3 regions of the Enterobacter sp. 186315 genome follow, and region 1 is predicted to be linked to each of the others. Evidence: predicted binding sites of a transcription regulator. Region 1 holds the regulator's gene; each other region holds the start of a gene.
The links. Region 1 encodes Fur, which represses iron uptake genes when iron is present. Its sites were predicted from a motif close to ATAATAATGAGAACNACTATCAA; they were not measured.
Positions count from the first base shown of each region.

Region 2: a site for Fur is predicted at 4,062-4,084, ahead of feoA (ferrous iron transporter A). Genes of this name have one in related genera too.
Region 3: a site for Fur is predicted at 4,791-4,813, ahead of ACSVHP_RS14985 (Nramp family divalent metal transporter). Genes of this name have one in related genera too.

Region 1 covers NZ_JBPTTK010000013.1:36,801-43,925, forward strand. The annotation lists gene pgm (phosphoglucomutase (alpha-D-glucose-1,6-bisphosphate-dependent)) at 1-367, opposite strand, end outside; gene seqA (replication initiation negative regulator SeqA) at 392-940, opposite strand; gene ybfF (esterase) at 1,124-1,897, shown strand; gene ybfE (LexA regulated protein) at 2,027-2,314, shown strand; gene fldA (flavodoxin FldA) at 2,471-3,001, shown strand; gene fur (ferric iron uptake transcriptional regulator) at 3,291-3,737, shown strand; gene chiQ (ChiQ/YbfN family lipoprotein) at 3,836-4,162, opposite strand; gene chiP (chitoporin ChiP) at 4,210-5,607, opposite strand; gene glnS (glutamine--tRNA ligase) at 6,055-7,125, opposite strand, start outside.
Region 2 covers NZ_JBPTTK010000024.1:59,525-66,649, reverse strand. The annotation lists gene bioH (pimeloyl-ACP methyl ester esterase BioH) at 8-781, shown strand; gene ACSVHP_RS20125 (YdgH/BhsA/McbA-like domain containing protein) at 893-1,162, shown strand; gene feoC ([Fe-S]-dependent transcriptional repressor FeoC) at 1,195-1,431, opposite strand; gene feoB (Fe(2+) transporter permease subunit FeoB) at 1,443-3,761, opposite strand; gene feoA (ferrous iron transporter A) at 3,794-4,018, opposite strand; gene ACSVHP_RS20105 (Tex family protein) at 4,383-6,713, opposite strand; gene greB (transcription elongation factor GreB) at 6,801-7,125, opposite strand, start outside.
Region 3 covers NZ_JBPTTK010000012.1:120,995-128,119, forward strand. The annotation lists gene ACSVHP_RS14965 (ion channel protein) at 1-140, shown strand, start outside; gene ipdC (indolepyruvate decarboxylase) at 141-1,796, opposite strand; gene mgrA (L-glyceraldehyde 3-phosphate reductase) at 1,981-2,979, shown strand; gene ACSVHP_RS14980 (DUF2502 domain-containing protein) at 3,105-3,464, shown strand; gene ACSVHP_RS14985 (Nramp family divalent metal transporter) at 3,513-4,751, opposite strand; gene ACSVHP_RS14990 (NupC/NupG family nucleoside CNT transporter) at 5,100-6,287, shown strand; gene ACSVHP_RS14995 (EAL domain-containing protein) at 6,332-7,125, opposite strand, start outside.

The sequences.
Region 1 (7,125 bases):
CCGCAGGGGTTGGGGTGAAGCCGTTGTTTTCCTGCACGATGACGTCAACGCCGTTGGCTGACAGCACTTCCAGCACGGAGATGAAGGCAGGTTCGGACAGGGCGTGGGTATCTTTGCCTACATAGCACGGACCGGTCACGCCATTTTTAGCGCGCTCTTCCGCGATGGCCTGGGCAATGGCCAGAATATGCGGTTCGTTAAAACTATGGCGCGCCGCGCTGCCGCGGTGGCCAGATGTACCGAACTTCACTGCGTGTTCTGCGTTACCCACTTCCGGCTTCAGCACGTAGTACTGAGCGGTCAGCTGGGCGACGTTAATCAAATCGCTTTGTTGTGCAGGTTGTCCCGCACGGCTGTGATTTGCCATTGCCTGGTCCTTCTTATGCAAGGGTTAAATTGTACCGCAAACCTTTTCAATCAATTCCGCCGGGAACTGCATGGACTGCATGATGTGTTCCACCATGCTGCACTTGCGGCCCGTGTTGGTATTGGTGATGACCCAGTACGGCGTACCGGCAACGTGTTTGGGCTTAGTTTGATTGCCATTCTGTAACAGCGTCTGCTCGTCACCCGCGAAATAGACGCGCGTGCGGCCATGCAGCGACTCGGTCGCTTCGGCAAACGCTTTGTTATCCAGTGAGTAGAGTGTAGACAGCACCAGCATAAAGCGGTTAACCGCTTTTTTCTGCTCAGCGTATTCGTCGGAAAGCAGCAGCTCGCGCATGGCGCGGACTTTGTCTTTCGCCGGGATCGCGGCAGGTTTGGCCGGGGCGGCTACGCTTGTCTGAGACACGACATCTTTCGCGACGGGAGTGACAGGCTGTGAGGCGGCGGAAATTTTAAGCATGCGCCGTAAAATGTCTGACGCGCTCTCCCCGATATGCCGCGTCTGGCTGGCGATATACTGATAGAGTTCGTCATCAACTTCGATTGTTTTCATCTTAATCCAGTGCGATATCTTATCTGAATACAAGTCGTTGGGAGTATAAGGTCAAATCCCAACAGCGGATAGCGTCAAGCCGGGTTGGCGGCAAAAGTCAGATTAAACTGGATCCTTGCAGCCGGGCGGCAGAATGGTCAACATGATACCCTAACCTGACATACGTAAAAAAAGAACTTTGCCATGAAATTGAATACCCGAGCGCAATCTGCACAATCGCCGAACAATAATTCTCCCATCGTACTGGTTCACGGCCTGTTTGGCAGCCTGGATAACCTGGGCGTACTGGCGCGCGATCTGGTAAGCGATCACGACATCCTTCAGGTGGATATGCGTAATCACGGACTTTCCGGGCGCTCCCCGGAGATGACCTACCCGGCGATGGCGCAGGATCTTCTGGATACGCTGGATGCCAATAACCTCGAAAAGGTGACGCTGATCGGGCATTCAATGGGCGGCAAAGCGGTAATGGCGCTGACGGCGCTTGCGCCTGAACGTATTGCGGGCCTGGTGGTGATTGACGTCGCCCCCGTGGATTACCACGTGCGCCGCCACGACGAGATTTTTGCCGCCATCAACGCGGTCACACAGGCGGGTGTCGCCACGCGCCAGCAGGCTGCCGCAATAATGCGTGAACATCTGGACGAAGAAGGCGTGGTGCAGTTTTTGCTGAAATCCTTCGTCGACGGCGAGTGGCGCTTCAACGTGCCGGTGCTCTGGGATCAGTATCCCCATATCGTCGGCTGGGAGCCGGTTCCGGCCTGGCACCACCCTACCCTCTTCGTGCGCGGCGGTAATTCGCCGTACGTTACCGAAGCCTGCCGCGATGAATTGCTTAAGCAGTTCCCCGAGGCGCGCGCGCATGTGATCGCCGGTGCCGGACACTGGGTTCATGCCGAAAAACCGGACGCCGTGCTGCGCGCCATCCGCCGCTATCTCTCTGATACCGCTAATTGATTAAAAAGGCAGCGACTGGAAGGCCGCGGGCTTCCAGTCGTTGGCGTGCCGTTTTCGGTGATGTATGATGGCGCGCTTATCGCCCGGGCTATAGCAGGGCGGCTTGTTTTCCCCCGAAGTCTCAAAATCATGGCCAAAGAACAAACGGACCGCACGACAATAGATCTGTTCGCGAATGAGCGTCGCCCGGGACGTCCTAAGACAAATCCGCTTTCGCGTGATGAACAGCTGCGTATCAATAAACGCAACCAGCTTAAACGCGATAAAAATCGTGGGCTTAAGCGCGTCGAATTAAAGCTCAACGCCGATGCCGTTGACGCGTTAAACGAGCTGGCCAGCGCCCGCGACATCAGCCGCAGCGAGCTGATTGAAGAGATGCTGATCGCCCAGCTTGAACAGCTGCACGGCAAGGCATAAGTCTTAAAATCCCCTTTATCCTCTTTTTTCATGTAGCAGAGAGTGCAGTCCTGCGTGATAGCTGTTTCCGCAGGGTTGTCTGTTCTGCTATTATTGCCCTTATCCGTGGACAAATTGCGCCACCATACCATTAAGTTTCAAGAGGTTATTTTACTCATGGCAATCATCGGCATTTTCTTCGGCAGTGATACCGGCAATACCGAAAACATCGCAAAAAACATTCAAAAACAGCTCGGTAAAGACGTTGCCGATGTGCACGACATCGCCAAGAGCAGCAAAGAAGATCTCGAAGGCTATGACATCCTGCTGCTGGGTATTCCAACCTGGTACTACGGCGAAGCGCAGTGTGACTGGGACGATTTCTTCCCGACGCTGGAAGAGGTTGATTTCAACGGCAAGCTGGTTGCACTGTTCGGCTGTGGCGATCAGGAAGACTACGCGGAATACTTCTGTGACGCGCTGGGCACCATTCGCGACATCATTGAACCACGCGGCGCGGCCATCGTGGGCCACTGGCCAACCGCAGGCTATCACTTCGAAGCCTCTAAAGGTCTGGCAGATGACGACCACTTCGTTGGTCTGGCCATCGATGAAGACCGTCAGCCAGAACTGACCGCTGAACGCGTTGAAAAATGGGTGAAGCAGGTTCGCGAAGAGCTGAACCTCGACGACATTCTCAACGCCTGATATCCCGGTGGCGCAGCTTCGGTTGCGCCCGTTTCCAGGTGAAACCGATTAAATTAATTGCTACAAACTTTTAACTTTTTCGCTCAGACCTGTACAATATCCCCCGAGTTAAAGTGGATGACATCGGACAAGTTTGTCGGTGATCCCACGTTTTTATACGCATATTTTGCTTGAGACTTGCAGTTTTCATTTAGCCATGGCAGTTCTATAATGATACGCATTATCCCAGGCGCATTCTCAGTCACTTCTTCCTTAGAAGTGAATTGTTTAGCAACAGGACAGATTCCGCATGACAGACAACAACACCGCACTAAAGAAGGCTGGCCTGAAAGTTACGCTTCCTCGGTTAAAAATCCTTGAAGTCCTTCAGGGGCCAAACAATCACCATGTCAGTGCGGAAGACCTTTATAAGCGTCTTATCGACATGGGTGAAGAAATTGGACTGGCAACCGTTTATCGCGTGCTGAACCAGTTTGATGACGCGGGCATTGTTACCCGTCATAACTTCGAAGGCGGTAAATCTGTTTTCGAACTGACCCAGCAGCATCACCACGATCACCTGATCTGCCTCGACTGCGGCAAGGTTATTGAATTTAGCGATGATTCTATCGAATCACGCCAGCGTGAAATCGCAGCCCGTCACGGCATCCGCCTGACCAACCACAGCCTGTACCTGTACGGCCACTGTGCTGAAGGCGATTGCCGCGAGAACGATCACGCGCACGACGCGAAGTAAGCAAGCTTTCATACTCTGAGCCAGCCGCAAGGTTGGCTTTTTTTTGCATTAAAAAAGCCCGGTGGCGCTGCGCCACCGGGCATGATGATGACAACAACTTATTTATTGTTATTGCGTATCTCGTCCCAAATCCGATCGCAGCGCTTTGCCACTTCCTGATCGTTACCGGTTTTACGCGCCTGAATACAGGCCTGGTAATCCATCACGCGGACGTTTTCCTGATTAGCAAACTGCTCGTGCGCCTTCTCTTTCTTCAGCACGTTCAGCACGCTCTGGCAGGCTTCAATCTTCTCTGGCGACCCTTCCGCCGTATTAATGCAGGCGCTGTACGCCTCTTTCAGACGGGAATCCTCTTTAGCGGCCTGCGGCTGCGCGCACGCCACCAGCCCCGACGCCAGCAGCCCGACAATAACCATTTTTTTCATCATGTTCAGTCTCCATGTCGGCGGGACTCAGCCCGCCGGAAGGTTCATCAGAAGATAGTGAATGGGGCAATGACCATGAATTTCACGTCACGTTCATCCTGGAAGATGTTGCCGTAACCGCCCTCGTAGCTTGGGATATCGGAGTGGTTGTCGTACTGGGTGAAGTGCAGTTTGAACATCGTGCCTTTCGCACGGCCATCCTGAACGGTGTACATCGCGTCCAGGCTATAAGAAGACTCTTTCAGGCGGTAGTTCGGATCGTAGTAGGCGTCCGGGGTAGCCATATCGGCAGGTTTTGCATCCCATGCGTAAGCGTAAGACGCGCCCACCGCCCAGCCCGGCAGGTTCCAGTTCTTCAGATCATACATCGCGCCGAAGAAGACCGCTTTTTCGCCATCGGTGTTGAAGTCAGAGCGATTATCCCACCAGATATCCAGACGACCGTTTGAAGAGGCGTAGGTTGGCGTCATACGTTGCAGGAAGTAGCCCTGCTGGCCTTCCGCCTTAACCCAGGTCCCTTCCAGACGTAAATCCACCTGCCCGACCTTGTACCCGAAGGTCAGCGCCTGCAACCATGCGGTGCCGTCGTAAATGTCGTTCACGGTGCCGTTACTGGCTTTATCGCGGGTGCCGTAGAACTGATAGCTGGTGCTCAGCGGGCTACCGGCGATATCAAATTTGTAGCTGGCTTTCGCGAAGTACTGATCGATATAGCCTTCCGCCTGGCCGAATGCGGCTTCGAGCACCAGGTCGTTTTTAAAGTCATACTTCGCGCCCAGCGAGTGCAGGTAATCGACTTTGGTCTTTCTGTCATTTTGATAGAACTTGTCCATCTCAATGTGCCACGGCGCTTTGTACTCGTTGGTCCACATATAGGAGAAGCTCAGCGCGCCCGCATCGCCATAATCGAAATTAGCCCCGGCTTCTGCCCCCTGATAAGTACCCGGCATAAAGCTCCAGTGTGGTGCTAATAGCGTTTGTCCGGTTGGCTGAATATAACCACCGCGCGCCCAGACCGGGCCATATTTGAATTTCGCAGCCGCTTTATAGAGGCTGATACCGCTCTTATCACCTGACCAGTCTTCTTTATAGGCTTTGTTACTGGAGGAGAAAGCAATTTCGTTCGGGTGGCCGCTGTCGCCGTTTTCAGCCATTTCAATGGCGGTGAATGCCGCAATATCCAGACCGAACATATCGGCGGCATAGCCTGACTGGAAGTCCAGGTTGGCGTTCCAGGTGGAGTGAGCAAGGTTGGTTTTATATTTATCTTCCCTGACGTCTTTACGGTCACGTTCACGCTGCCAGTAATAAATACCGCCCGTGAGGGTAGAATCATCGACGAAACCTTCTGCCTGTGCCTGTGGAACAACAATCAGGCCCGACATTGCTGTCACACCGGCAATAGCCAGCGCCAGCGCACTACGTTTGCCACTGAACGTACGCATAGATTATTCCTCTTTGACGAATTAAAACGCCTAAAACGGCGAAAAATAAAAAGACCGATTGGTCAGGGGTAGTTAGAAATACCCTCGAATTAACTACCGTCTTTAGGTTATTTTTCGCGACGCGAATTATCAACGCTTTTTAGCGGGCAAAAGTCAGGATTATGACGAAGTGCACATAATTAGTAGTGCTTTGTAACATTTAGCGAGAGGCGAGGATTTATAAGGGAAAGCGATTAAATTCAGGGGGTAATAACCTGCACGGGCGTTAATTTTTCACGTTTTAATGTTCCCGCAAAGATATAAACTTTTTTTGAGTAAAATAAGTAGCAGCTCATTGACCTGTTATTTCGAGGTCGGTTTATTATTAACGCCAATAAAGGCATGATCGTTAAATAAAAAAAACGCCGCAGATGCGGCGTTTGTTTCTCATTGACCTGTTCGGCGTTATTATTCGCCTGCTTTCGCCCAGGTATCACGCAGACCGACGGTACGGTTAAATACCGGTTTTTCCGCGGTGCTGTAGCGGCTGTCGAGGCAGAAGTAGCCTTCACGCTCAAACTGGTACGCTTTGCTGATTTCAGCATTTTTCAGCGACGGTTCAGCGTAGCCCTGTTTGATTACCAGAGATTCCGGGTTGATGGTCGCCAGGAAGTCGTCAGCCGCGCCCGGGTTAGGCACGCTGAACAGACGATCGTACAGACGGATTTCAACCGGCAGCGCGTGGGCAGCGCTGACCCAGTGGATAACGCCTTTCACTTTGCGACCGTCCGCCGGATCCTTGCTCAGCGTTTCAGCGTCGTAAGTACAGAAGATGGTGGTGATGTTGCCTTCTGCGTCTTTCTCTACGCGCTCGGCTTTGATGACGTAAGCGTTACGCAGACGCACCTCTTTGCCCAGCACCAGACGCTTGTACTGCTTGTTCGCCTCTTCGCGGAAGTCAGCACGGTCGATCCAGATTTCAGCGCTGAACGGCACGTCACGGCTGCCCATTTCCGGCTTGCTCGGATGGTTAGGCATAGTCACCAGCTCGCTCTCGCCCTGCGGGTAGTTTTCGATAACCAGCTTAACCGGATCGATAACCGCCATCGCGCGTGGTGCGTTCTCGTTCAGATCTTCACGTATGCAGGATTCCAGAGAGGCAATCTCAATGGTGTTGTCCTGCTTGGTCACGCCGATACGCTTACAGAACTCGCGAATAGAGGCAGAAGTGTAGCCGCGACGACGCAGACCGGAGATGGTCGGCATACGCGGATCGTCCCAGCCTTCAACGTGCTTGTCGGTGACCAGCAGGTTCAGCTTGCGCTTGGACATCACGGTGTATTCCAGATTCAGACGAGAGAACTCGTACTGACGCGGATGCACAGGGATGGTGATGTTATCCAGCACCCAGTCGTACAGACGACGGTTGTCCTGGAACTCCAGCGTACACAGCGAGTGGGTAATGCCTTCCAGCGCATCGCTGATGCAGTGGGTGAAGTCGTACATCGGGTAGATGCACCACTTGTTGCCGGTCTGGTG
Region 2 (7,125 bases), on a different contig from region 1:
GTAACCGATGAAGACTCTGTGGTGGCAGACCGTAGGCACGGGAAATTGCCATCTTGTGCTGCTGCACGGATGGGGGCTGAACGCCGAGGTGTGGAATTGCATTCGTGAGGAACTGGCCTCGCACTTTACGCTGCATCTGGTGGATCTGCCGGGGTTTGGCCGCAGCCGTGGCTGTGGCGCAATGTCGCTCGATGAGATGGCGCAGCAGGTGTTAGACGCCGCGCCGCCGCGCGCCATCTGGCTCGGCTGGAGCCTCGGCGGGCTGGTGGCGAGCCGCATCGCGCTTAACCATCCGGAGCGCGTACAGGCGCTGGTGACGGTGGCCTCTTCCCCGTGCTTTAGCGCGCGCGACGCGTGGCCGGGCATCAAGCCTGAAGTGCTGGCCGGGTTCCAGCAGCAGCTGAGTGACGATTTCCAGCGGACGGTGGAGCGTTTTCTGGCGCTGCAAACGATGGGTACCGACACCGCACGACAGGACGCGCGCACGCTGAAAAGCACCGTGCTTTCGCTGCCGATGCCGGAGGTCGAGGTGCTGAACGGCGGTCTGGAGATCCTGAAAACCGCCGACTTACGCGAGCCGCTCGGCGCCCTTGCGCTGCCTCATCTGCGCATCTACGGCTATCTGGACGGGCTGGTGCCGCGCAAGGTGGTGCCGCTGCTGGACGCGCTCTGGCCGCAGAGTGAATCGATGATTATTGCCAAAGCCGCCCACGCGCCGTTTATCTCCCATCCGAGTGAATTTTGCGCCGCGCTGGTTGCGTTGCGTCAACGAATACTCTGATTGTTTTCTGTCCAGCCTGGCAAAAGTGGCTTACCGCAACAATACTTACTGTGTCGTTGCGGTTGTTCCGCCCACGATAATCAAAACACCATCCTAAGGAGAGTCATGGTTATGAAATTGATTACAGGTATTGTCACTTCACTGGTTGTTGGGTCACTGTCTTTTGGCGCATTAGCGGCGCAAGAACTGCAAAAAGATAAAGTGAAAGAGATGAATCTCACCAAAATCGGTGATATCTCCACGTCAGACACCACCGCGCCGATGGACGCGAAACGCGAGCTGTCCAAGAAAGCGGACGAGCTGGGCGGGACCTACTACGTGATCACCAGTGCGAACAAAGATACCAAAGACGTTCGCGCGACGGCGGACGTGTATAAGTAAGACAAAAAAGCCGGGCATTTTGCCCGGCTTTGCTATCTCAGCACCCACCACTCTCTGAGGCAGGCTTTCCCTTCCGGGCAGCTTTTGCAGCTACCCGACAGACAGCCGTCGGCCTCTTCCTGAATGCGTTCGGCTTTTCCCATGGCTTCCAGTCTTTGCAGCATGGCATCGATCATCGGCTGCGGCGTAAGCAGGCTGAGGCTCAGCTGTTTCGCCTCCATTCGCCCCTGCAAGGCCAGTAAATCACGTACCTGAATCAACGTTGCCATCGCGCGTCCCCTTAGTGACAGTCGCCCGCCGGGCTGTTGCAGCAGGTGGTCGGCGTTTTACGGGTAGCCAGCAGGTTAACGTTGACGCGACTGCGCGCCCGGCGCAGCAGGCCAATCACCACCACGTTGAACAGGACCACCGCCAGGATGCAGATCAGGCTGTAGCGCGGATGCTGGCTAAAGTTGGCCGTCTGGTAGAAGACCGTGGCAAGCGAGTAGGCGATGTTCAGCCCCCACAGAATGGAGAAGCCCATCCAGCCGCGGCTTGATTCGCGGGCGATGGCGCCCATCACCGAGATGCACGGAATGTAGAGCAGCACGAAGATCAGATAGCTATAGGCCGCCGACGCGCTGCCAAACTTCTCGCTCATCACGCCCATCGCCCCGGTCGCCATTTCCCCGTCGCCTTTGCTGGCTTCGATGGGGTTCGCCAGCACGCTCAGGCTGAAGGTGTCTTTCAGGCTCTGCCAGGTCTCTTCCACCGCGCCGAGCAGTTCGTCGCCGAGGTGGAACTCTGCCGGGTTGAAGTCCTGCTCCTGAATATCTTCTGCGGTGTAGAGGGTGTTGAGCGTTCCGACCACCACCTCTTTCGCCATCGCCCCGGTGAACAGGCCCACGGTCGCCTGCCAGTTGTCTTCGTGCACGCCAATCGGCTTGAAGACAGGCGTAATCACGCGGCTGACGGAGGCCAGCGCCGAGTCGTTAATGTTATCTGCCGCCTGGCCGCTGAGGGTGAAGCTGTTCAGCGCGCTCAGGAAGATGCTCACGATGACAATGACCTTACCGGCGCGCAGCACAAAACCTTTCAGGCGTTGCCAGGTCTGGATGACCAGGCTTTTCAGGTGCGGGACGTGGTATACCGGCAGCTCCATCACGAACGGCGACGCTTCGCCACGCATGATGGTGTGCTTGAGCATCAGGCCGGTGAGGATAGCCATGACGATGCCGAGCACGTACAGGGAGAAGACCGCCAGCGCCCCCTGCTGACCAAAGAAGGCCGCCGCAAAGACCGCGAAGATCGCCAGGCGCGCGCCGCAGGACATAAACGGCGCCATCATGATGGTCATCAGGCGCTCGCGCGGCGCATCCAGCGTACGTGCGCCCATTACCGACGGCACGTTACAGCCGAAGCCCACGATCAGCGGCACGAAGGATTTCCCCGGCAGACCCAGCGCCTGCATCAGGCGGTCCATCACGAACGCGGCGCGCGCCATGTAGCCGGAGTCTTCAAGGAAGGAGAGGAACAGGTACATCATCCCGATTTGCGGCACCAGCGGCAGAACGGTGTTGATACCGCCGCCCAGACCCTGCGCCAGGAAAATGGTCAGCCACTCCGGGAAGTGCAGGGTGTAACCCACCCACTGAATGCCGTGAACAAATATCGCCACCGAACCGGCGTCAAAGATAGGCTGAAGCGCGCCGCCGATGTTAATGGCGAGCAGGAACATCAGGTACATCACCAGCAGGAATACCGGCAGCCCGAGGAAGCGGTTCAGAACAATTTTGTCGACCGCGGCGGTGAATTTACTCGGCTCGGCGGTGAGGGCGTTGCTCACCACATCACAAATGGCGGCTATGGACTGATAGCGGGCGTCGGCGATGTGCAGGGCCGGGTCGTCCATCTCTTCGCTCAGGCGCGCCAGCGACGCGTCGAGCTTATCGGCAGCGCGGCCAGCGTAGGCGCGGCTGTAAATATCCCCTTCGAGCATTTGCAGGCCGAGCCACTGGCGCTGTTTCGCGGGCATCTGTGCGTCCATCGACTGGGCCAGCTGTTCTGCTTCGCGCAGCAGCGGGCGGGCGTAATGAACCAGCTCCACGCTGCTGTTGCCCGCGTGACGATCGACGGCGAGCTTCAGGGCGTCAATGCCGCGCGCGCGGGTGGAAACCAGCGGCACCACCGGGCAGCCCAGACGGGCGGAGAGGGCGTCGATATCGATGCGCAGGTTCTGCTTTTCCGCGATATCGAGCATGTTAAGCGCCACGATGCACGGAATACCGAGTTCCAGCAGCTGTAGCGTCAGGTAGAGGTTGCGCTCAAGGTTAGAGGCATCCACCACGTTAATTAATAAATCCGCATCGCCGCTCAGAATATAGTGGCAGGCAATTTGTTCATCGAGAGAGGTTTGTGACGAAATGGTCGTTAAGGAATAGGTGCCAGGCAAATCCACCAGCGTGACCTGATTATCGGTGGTCGCGAATTGACCCTCTTTGCGCTCAACCGTCACGCCCGCCCAGTTTCCCACGCGCTGACGCGCGCCGGTTAGCTGATTAAATAAGGTTGTCTTGCCGGAATTAGGATTGCCAATTAAGCCAATAGTTAATTTTTTCATTAGATTAGACTCACTGAACCGCTGGCTTGTTATCAGGAAATAGCTTCGACTTCGATTAAGGCGAGGTCTTTTTTACGCAGTACCAGGTTAACGCGTCGGGTTTCAATATGCACCGGATCGCCCAGCGGCGCGACGCGCACCACCTGGAAGGAGGAGCCGGGCAACATGCCGAGGGACAACAGCTTCTGCCGATACGCCGGGCTAATCTCGCGGGTAAAGCCGGTAATTTTCCATGCACTGTCGGGAGTGAATTGCATAGTGCCTACTTAACGAAGGAAAGATTAAATAATCAACAATGCAATCGTAATGAGAATTGTTTTTATCAGCAATATGTAAAATGTGACGGAATGCTAACAGCGATATTAATTTGCGAGCAATTTGACCTCGCTCAATATTTACGGGAAAGCGGTGTCATGCAGAATGAGCATATTTGTTAATAAAGTGATGATGGGGAGTTTAAATATGGATATGCAATCGGTTTCATATATTTATTAATGAGTGAGCACATTCTTATTTGATTTTTGTGCCGGCTGGAAGCCGGGTGGCGGCGTTGCCTTACCCGGCCTACGGTCTTGTGCTTTTGCAGGCCCGGTAAGCACAGCGCCACCGGGCACAGCATGGCTAGCGTTTCTTACCCATCGCTGCCGCCAATGCGTCCATCATCGCGCTATTGCCCGCAGGCTGCGCGTCGCGTCCGCGTGGTTTTGCCGCTTTGGCTGCCGGGCGCTGCTGCTCGCGACCGCCGCCGTTGCCGCCGCGACGGGCATTGGTTTCACCCGGCTGCTCGTCCAGACGCATGGTCAGGGCGATACGCTTGCGCTGAAGATCCACTTCCAGCACTTTTACCTTCACGATATCGCCCGCTTTCACCACGGTGTGCGGATCTTCAACGAACTTATCCGCCAGCGACGAGATATGCACCAGACCGTCCTGATGCACGCCGATATCCACAAAGGCACCAAAGTTGGTGACGTTGGTGACCGAGCCTTCCAGCACCATGCCCGGCAGCAGGTCGTTCATGGTTTCAACGCCGTCAGCAAAGGTAGCGGTTTTAAACTCAGGGCGCGGATCGCGACCCGGTTTTTCCAGCTCTTTGATGATGTCGGTCACCGTCGGCACGCCGAACTGATCGTCGGTGAAATCAACGGCTTTCAGGTTACGCAGGGCGCTGCTATCGCCCATCAGATCTTTCAGCGCCTGCCGGGTGGCCGCCAGAATGCGCTCGACGACCGGGTAAGCTTCCGGGTGAACGGTGGAGGCATCCAGCGGGTTGTCACCGTGGTTGATGCGCAGGAAGCCCGCGCACTGCTCAAAGGCTTTTGGCCCCAGACGGCTCACCTTCAGCAGCTGCTGACGGTTCTGGAACTGGCCGTTCTCATCGCGCCACGCCACGATGTTCTGCGCCATCATGCGGGTAAGGCCCGCCACGCGGGTCAGCAGCGCCACGGAGGCGGTATTCAGGTCCACGCCAACGGCGTTCACGCAGTCTTCCACCACCGCGTCCAGCTTGCGCGCCAGCTGGGTCTGGCTGACGTCGTGCTGATACTGGCCCACGCCGATGGATTTCGGGTCGATCTTCACCAGCTCCGCCAGCGGATCCTGCAAACGACGGGCGATAGAGACCGCACCGCGCAGGGACACGTCCAGATCCGGGAACTCCTGTGCCGCCAGCTCGGAGGCGGAATAGACCGATGCCCCGGCTTCGCTGACGATCACCTTCTGGGCGGTGACTTTCGGGAACTGCTTCTGCACGTCCAGATAGAAACGCTCGGTTTCGCGTGAAGCTGTACCGTTACCGATCGCCACCAGCTCCACGTTGTACTTCTCGCACAGCGCCGCCACGGCAACCGCGGCTTTTGCCGCCTGTCCGGTGTGCGGATAAATAGTGTCGGTCGCCACCAGCTTGCCGGTGCCGTCGACCACCGCCACCTTCACGCCGGTACGCAGGCCCGGATCGAGACCCATCGTGGCGCGCAGGCCGGCCGGGGCGGCCATCAGCAGGTCGTGCAGGTTGCGGGCGAACACGTTAATCGCTTCGTCCTCGGCGCGCTCGCGCACCGTGCCCATCAGCTCGGTTTCGAGGTGCATCAGCACTTTGATGCGCCACGTCCAGCTCACCACGCCTTTGCGCCAGCTGTCCGCCGGGGCGTTGTTCAGGCGCAGGCCGAGGTGATCCATAATGATCTGCTCGCAGTGGCTCTCTTTTGGCGGCTCGTCAAACTGCGGGTCGGCATTCAGGGAGAGTTGCAGCACGCCTTCGTTGCGGCCGCGGAACATCGCCAGCGCGCGGTGGGAAGGGGTGGTTGAAATCGGTTCGTGGTGATCGAAATAGTCGCGGAACTTCGCGCCTTCTTCCTCTTTACCGCTGACGACGGTGGCGACGAGATGGGCGTTTTTCCACAGGTAATCACGCACTTTGGAGAGCAGCGCCGCGTCTTCGGCGAAACGCTCCATCAGAATGTAGCGCGCGCCGTCGAGGGCGGCTTTGGTGTCCGCCACGCCTTTGTCGGCGTCGATAAATTTCGCGGCTTCGGTTTCCGGGTCGTGGGACGGCGCATTCCACAGCAGCTCGGCCAGCGGCTCCAGGCCCGCTTCAATCGCAATCTGCCCGCGCGTGCGGCGCTTCGGTTTATAGGGCAGATAGAGATCTTCCAGTTCGGTTTTGCTCAGGGTGCCGTTAATGGCTTTTTCGAGGTCGCTGGTCAGCTTGCCCTGCTCGCCGATGGATTTAAGGATCGCCTGGCGACGGTCTTCCAGCTCGCGCAGATAACCCAGTCGGGTTTCCAGATTACGCAGCTGTGTATCATCCAGTCCGCCGGTGACTTCCTTACGATAACGTGCAATAAACGGCACGGTGTTCCCTTCATCAAGCAGGCGAACGGCAGCTTCTACCTGTTCGGCTTTGGCCTGAATATCACCCGCAATAATGCGGCAGAGCGACTCTTTCATCATGGCTTTATCATCTTTGTGGGTCAAAAATCAGGGGGTAGTTATACGGACTGGCACGGCAAAATGCCAGTCGCGGAGGGCGCTCTCAGATTATTTTACGTACTCGATTTCATTGACGTACCAGCTCGCTTCGCCGCCCGGCGTTTGCACGACGGCCAGATCGCCAACTTCCTTTTTCAGCAGGGCGCGGGCCATCGGCGAGTCGATGGAGATGTAATCCTTACGACCAAAAATTTCATCGTAGCCGACGATGCGAAAACGCAGGGTATCGCCATCGTCATTTTCGATTTCGACCCACGCGCCGAAGAACACTTTGCCCTCCTGCTGGGGGGAGTAATCGACAATCTTGAGGTTTTCGAGGCATTTGGTCAGGTAGCGCACCCTACGGTCGATTTCGCGCAGGCGCTTTTTGTTG
Region 3 (7,125 bases), on a different contig from region 1:
ATGCGTGGCTGAGCCTGTTTATGGCGGCGGTAGTGGTGCCGGATACCACGCTGATCCCGCTGCTCTGTATCGTCATGTTGCCCGCCTGGCTTCTGCTGGCGGGCAAACCGATGCTGATGGCCTGGCGAAACGACAAATAGTCAGGCGCTGTTGCGCGCCTCCAGCGCTTTGGTAATGGCCCCGAGCAGCGGCGGGATATCCGCTTTGGGCAGCATCACTTCGATAAGCGAAAGTCGTTCGTGGTGCGCCACTTTCTCCAGCACGTCGGCCAGCTCGCTGGCCTCGCTCACCCGCCAGCACTCTGCCTGCGGATCCAGGCTCAGCGCCTGTGGGATCTGCGTCCAGTTCCACAGCGCGATATCGTTATAGCGCTGCTCCGGCCCGTGGATCGCCCGCTCCACCGTGTAGCCCTCGTTGTTCAGCACCAGAATAATCGGCCGCTGTTTATCCCGCAGCATCGACCCCAGCTCCTGAATGGTGAGCTGCGCCGCGCCGTCCCCGGTGAGCACAATCACCCGCCGCTGCGGACAGGCGGTTTGCGCCCCAAACGCCGCCGCCAGGGTGTAGCCAATCGACCCCCAGATAGGCTGAACGATAAAGTTCACGTCCGACGGTAAGCGCAGCGAGAAGGCCCCAAAGGCAGAGGTGCCCTGGTCGGCAAGAATGATATCTCCCGGGCGGATGAAGGTTTGCAGCGTACTCCAGAAGCTCTCCTGGGTAAGCTCGCCCTGCGCCACCTCCGGCGTAAAGGCGCGCGACTGAGCGGGCGCCGCTCCAGCATTACGCTGTTTGCACAGCTCCGCCAGCGTGTCTATCGCCTGGCCCATCGGAATGCCCGTAAACCAGACGTCCCCCACTCGCGAGGCGTGAGGCTGCACCTCGATGGTTTGCGCCGGGCTGAGCTGATGGGTAAACCCAGCGGTCAGGGTATCGGTAAAGCGCGTGCCGATGCAGAGCACCGTATCCGCCCCTTCGATCGCCTCTCTCACCGCGTCGTTGCTGGCGGAGCCGCCATAGGTGCCGTAAAAGCCCGGCTGGCGCTCATCGAAAATCCCCTTGCCCATCAGCATGGTGGCGTGGGCCATCGGCGTCTCTTTCACCCATTTCTGAACGGCCTGCTTTAACCCGTGGCGAAGCACCAGAAAATCCGCCAGCAGCGCGGTGCGTTGACCTTCAGCAAGACGTTTTTTCGCCGCCTCGCGGAAGGCCTCCAGGCAGCCGCGATCGGCGTGAGCGGGCTTCCCAGTGAGAGCGCTTACAGGCGGCGTGGCCGCTTTTTTTGCCACGTCGGCAGGCAACATCAGATAGCCGGGACGACGCTCGCGCAGCATGGTGGTCAGCACCCTGTCGATTTCATAGCAGGCGTTTTGCTCGGTCAGAACGGCCTGCGCCACGGTGACGGGCTCGCTCATACGGTAGAAATGGCGGAACTCCCCATCGCCCAGGGTGTGGTGAAGCAGTTCGCCTCGCTGCTGGGCGGCCATCGCCGGTGCGCCGACGATATGCAGCACCGGAACATACTCCGCGAAACTTCCCGCGATGCCGTTCATGGCGCTTAATTCCCCGACGCCAAATGTCGTCAGCAGCGCGGCAAAGCCTTTACAGCGGGCGTAGCCGTCTGCGGCATACGAGGCGTTCAGCTCGTTGGCACAGCCCACCCAACAGATGTCCGGGCTGTCTATGACGTGGTCGAGAAATTGCAGGTTATAGTCGCCAGGCACGCCAAACAGATGATCGGCACCACAATCTGTAAGGCGTTCAAGCAGGTAATCGGCGACGCAGTACGGGGTTCGCATAACAGGTGTCCTTCTGACGTTGACCTCACCTTGAGTATTAAAGAAGCGTGATAGCTGTCCAGAATTGTCAGAAAGAAGGCGCTGGAACGTATACTTTACAAAAAAGAGTGCGCTATTCTCCTTTTCGTCACGTTTGTGTAAACGTATACACCACGCTTTATTTTCCACGCCAGAGGTCACGAGAATGGGTTATCAGCCTGACGAAAATCGTTATCAGACAATGCAGTACCGCCGCTGCGGACAGAGCGGCCTTAAGTTGCCCGCCGTATCTCTTGGGCTTTGGCACAATTTCGGCGACACCACGCTGATTGAAAACAGCCGTCAACTTTTACAGCGCGCCTTTGATTTAGGCATTACCCACTTTGACCTTGCCAATAACTACGGCCCACCGCCGGGCTCCGCCGAGCGTAACTTTGGCCGCATTTTGCAGGAAGATTTTCTGCCGTGGCGCGACGAGCTGATTATCTCCACCAAAGCGGGCTACACCATGTGGGACGGCCCCTACGGAGACTGGGGTTCGCGAAAATATCTGATATCGAGCCTCGATCGGAGCCTGAAACGCATGGGGCTTGAGTATGTCGATATTTTCTATCACCACCGTCCTGACCCGGAAACGCCGCTTCTGGAAACCATGAAAGCGCTTGACCATATCGTGCGCCAGGGCAAAGCCCTGTACGTGGGGCTGTCAAATTACCCGGCAGAGCTGGCGCGTCAGGCGATTGGAATTCTCAACGATCTGGGTACGCCGTGCGTTATCCACCAGCCGAAGTATTCGATGTTTGAGCGCGCCCCGGAAGCGGGCCTGCTGGACGTGCTGGCGGAGAATGGCGTGGGATGTATTCCCTTCTCGCCGCTGGCGGGCGGACAGCTGACGAACCGCTATCTGAACGGCATTCCACAGGATTCACGGGCGGCCAGCGGGAGTAAGTTCCTCAATCCGGACCAGCTAACTGATGAAAAGCTGGCAAAAGTGCGCGAGCTGAACGCGCTGGCGGAGCAGCGCGGGCAGAAGCTGTCGCAAATGGCACTGGCCTGGGTGCTGCGCCACGACGCGGTCACCTCGGTGCTGATTGGCGCCAGCAAAACGGCGCAAATCGAGGACGCGGTCGGGATGCTCGATAACCGTCATTTCAGCGAGCAGGAGCTGGCAACCATCGATGCGATCCTGAACGGAACAAAATAACCGCACTTTTAGCAAAACGTGCTCTTATCATTCAATTCGGAGTTGAGGCGATTAAACGGATATTTACCAAACCGTAATATTGCGCTAACAGGCCGCACGCGGCCCCGATCGTGAAGGAGAAGAGTATGTTCAGGTCACTGATTCTTGCAGCGGTACTGCTGGCTTCAGCACCGCTGGTCGCCACAGCTGGCGAAATCACCCTGTTGCCATCAGTAAAATTACAAATTGGCGATCGCGACAATTACGGTAACTACTGGGACGGTGGCGGCTGGCGCGACCGTGACTACTGGCATCGTCATTATGAATGGCGTAAAGACCGCTGGTGGAGACATGATAACGGCCGCCATCGCGGCTGGGATAACCGTAAAGCCTACGAGCGCGGCTATCGCGAAGGCTGGAGCGACCGTGACGACCGTCGCGGCGGCTGGGGCCACGGCCCGGGTCGTGGACATGGCCACGGTCACGGCGGCGGACATCGCCACTAATCGACATCATGCATTAAAAAGGAGCCTTTTCGGGCTCCTTTCTTTTTTCTACAGTCCTAACGCCGTTCCGACCAGTAGCCACAGGTTGAGCGCCACCACGACTACCACAATGGCCCAGCCAGTCCGTTTCACCAGCGTGGTATTCACCAGATCGCCCATCAGCGACTTATCGCTAGTAAAGATCAGCAGCGGAACCAGCGCCAGCGCGATACCAAAGCTCAGCAGCACCTGGCTCATCACCAGAATACGGGTAGGATCGAGGCCCATCAGGATCACAATAAACGACGGCAGCATGGTGACGGCACGGCGCACCCACAGCGGGATATGAAAGCGCACAAACCCCTGCATTACCACCTGCCCGGCCAGGGTGCCAACCACCGTAGACGACAGACCGGCAGCCACAAGGCTCAGGCCAAAAATAGTCGCCGCCGCATGGCTTAACAGCGGCTCGAGCGTCAGATAGGCCTGATCGAGATCGGCCACGCCCGTATGCCCGTTAAAATGGAATGCCGCCGCCGCCGTCGCCATCATCGCCAGGTTTACAAAACCGGCAATGGTCATTGCAATCGCCACATCCCATTTCGTCGCCGAGTAGCGCTCTTCACGCGTGCCCCCGTGCAGATGCTGGGTTAATGAAGAGTGCAGATAAATGACGTGCGGCATAATGGTTGCGCCCAGCACCCCGGCGGCGAGGAACACCGCTTCGGAGGTCGGAAGCGACGGGATCACCATCCCTTTACCAAGCTCTACCAGACTCGGCTGGGAGAAAATCAGCTCAACAATGTAGGCCGCGGCCACGAACAGCAGCAGACCGCCGATCACCTTTTCGAGCGGCTTTTGACCGCGGCGCTGAAGCATAAGAATAAGGAAGGTCGCAATCCCGGTGAGCACCGCCCCCTGTAATAAGGACACGCCGAGAATGAGTTTGAAACCAATCGCCGCGCCAATGAACTCGGCGAGGTCGGTGGCCATCGCAATGATTTCGGCCTGGATCCAGTAAAACCACACCGCCGGACGCGGATAATGGTCGCGGATCTGCTCCGCCAGGTTTTTGCCCGTGGCGATACCCAGCTTAGCGGACAACATCTGGATCAGCATCGCCATCAGGTTTGCCCAGACAACCACCCACAGCAGCTTATAGCCGAAGCTGGCCCCGGCCTGAATGTTGGTCGCAAAGTTACCCGGATCGATGTAGCCAATGGCAGCAATGAACGCAGGTCCCATTAATGCGAACCGCAGCTTGCGCGCTGCCCTTCCACTGCTACCCTCTACGCGACTGTTTGTCATGTCTGCCTCTGAAATATAGCCTTTGCTATGTTTAATGCTATCAAAATGAGAATGATTATCAAGATCATTTAAAATGGTTGTATTGATTTCTCTGATAGCAAAGAACGATAGGTGGGCAGGTAAGCGTGTCGATCTCACAGAATGTGAAATCTCGCAGTCATTTGTGAAGCGTAGCACACAAACTTAACTTTTCACTCATTTACCTAACATAACAAAAATGTATTGTTGATCACTATTTTTGAGACTCGTCACAGGATGTGACTATAGTGTGGCTTTGATCTCGTTTTCTTTATCCTTGTTACATAGAATGTGCACGGAAATTAAACCTGCCTCAAATTTGGAGCAAATATGGACCGCGTCCTTCACTTTGTCCTGGCACTCGTTGTCGTTACTGCGCTTGCGTTGCTGGTCAGCCATGACCGCAAAAAGATCCGCATTCGCTATGTTGTTCAGCTTCTTGTTATTGAAGTTTTACTCGCGTGGTTCTTCCTGAACTCCAACGTGGGGCTTGGCTTCGTGAAAGGCTTCTCCGAAATGTTTGAAAAACTGCTCGGATTCGCCAACGAAGGCACCAACTTCGTGTTCGGTAAAATGAACGACGAAGGCCTGGCGTTCTTCTTCCTGAAAGTTCTGTGCCCAATCGTCTTCGTTTCTGCGCTGATTGGTATTCTGCAACACATCCGTATTCTGCCGATCGTCATTCGCGCCATCGGTACCGTGCTGTCGAAAGTTAACGGCATGGGCAAACTGGAATCCTTCAACGCCGTAAGCTCGCTGATCCTCGGTCAGTCTGAGAACTTTATCGCGTATAAAGATATTCTGGGCAAAATGTCCCGCAACCGCATGTACACCATGGCAGCGACGGCAATGTCTACCGTTTCCATGTCTATCGTGGGCGCGTACATGACCATGCTGGAACCGAAATACGTTGTCGCGGCTCTGGTTCTGAACATGTTCAGCACCTTTATCGTGCTGTCCCTGATCAACCCATACCGCGTGGAAGAAGGCGAAGAGAACCTGCAAATGGCGAATTTGCACGAGGGTCAGAGCTTCTTCGAAATGCTGGGTGAGTACATTCTGGCCGGTTTCAAGGTGGCGATTATCGTTGCGGCGATGCTGATCGGTTTCATCGCACTGATTTCCGCGCTGAACGCCCTGTTCGCTGCCGTGCTGGGTATCTCCTTCCAGGGTATCCTGGGCTACATCTTCTACCCGGTTGCCTGGGTGATGGGCGTGCCTTCAAGCGAAGCGTTGCAGGTTGGCAGTATCATGGCAACCAAACTGGTGTCTAACGAATTCGTGGCGATGATGGATCTTCAGAAAATTGCCGGCACGCTCTCTCCGCGGGCTGAAGGCATTATCTCTGTGTTCCTGGTCTCCTTCGCGAACTTCTCTTCTATCGGTATCATCGCAGGCGCGATTAAAGGCCTGAACGAAGAGCAAGGTAACGTGGTTTCTCGCTTCGGCCTGAAGCTGGTTTACGGCTCAACGCTGGTGAGCGTACTGTCTGCCTCTATCGCAGCGCTGGTACTCTAAGCCATACCGAAAAGAAAACCGGGAGCCCTAAGCTCCCGGTTTTTTTATGCCTGTAATTCCGCAAGCGGCGTCGGTTTTCCTAACAGATAGCCTTGCAGGTAATCCACACCAAAGCGCAGCAGCATCTCTCGCTGCTCGGGCGTTTCCACAAACTCCGCCACCACGCACAGGGACCTGGTCTTCGCCAGATTGCAGATGGACTGCACAATCATCGCATCCATGCTGTCGGTGCAGATATCCTTCACGAAGCAACCATCAATCTTGATGATATCGGCCTCCAGGCGCTTAAGGCGCTCATAGTTGGCATAGCCGGTACCAAAGTCATCAATAGCAATACGGAAACCGTCATCCCGCAGCTGCTGAATGTTGTTGATGCTGATTTCTGAATTCGAAAACGCCTGCTCTTCGGTGATTTCAATCACCACCGCCTCCGGGGAAACCCCGTACCGTTCAAACAGGTTCACCACTTCGGTGGCCACCTCTTTGTGCATCAGCGTCAGCGGCATCAGGTTGACGGAAAAACGGGTGTCATGGTGCGCCACGGGGTTGGCGTTGAGCCAGATAAGCAGATGCTCGAGCACGCTGATGTCGAAACGGTGGCTCAGGTTAAACTGCGCAATCAGCGGAATAAACCGGTCCGGGGTAATAATTTCCCCGTCGCTTTCCAGCCGCGTCAGGATCTCGTGATAGCCCTTGCCCTCGGCGTTTTGAATCGGCTGGGCATACAGACGGATACCGCCCGCCTCCAGCGCGCGCTTAATGCGCCCTAGCATCAGCACCCGGTCGGTGGTTTGCCCGGAAACGGTCTCCACGCTGTTGGTTAACGCCAGAACGTTAT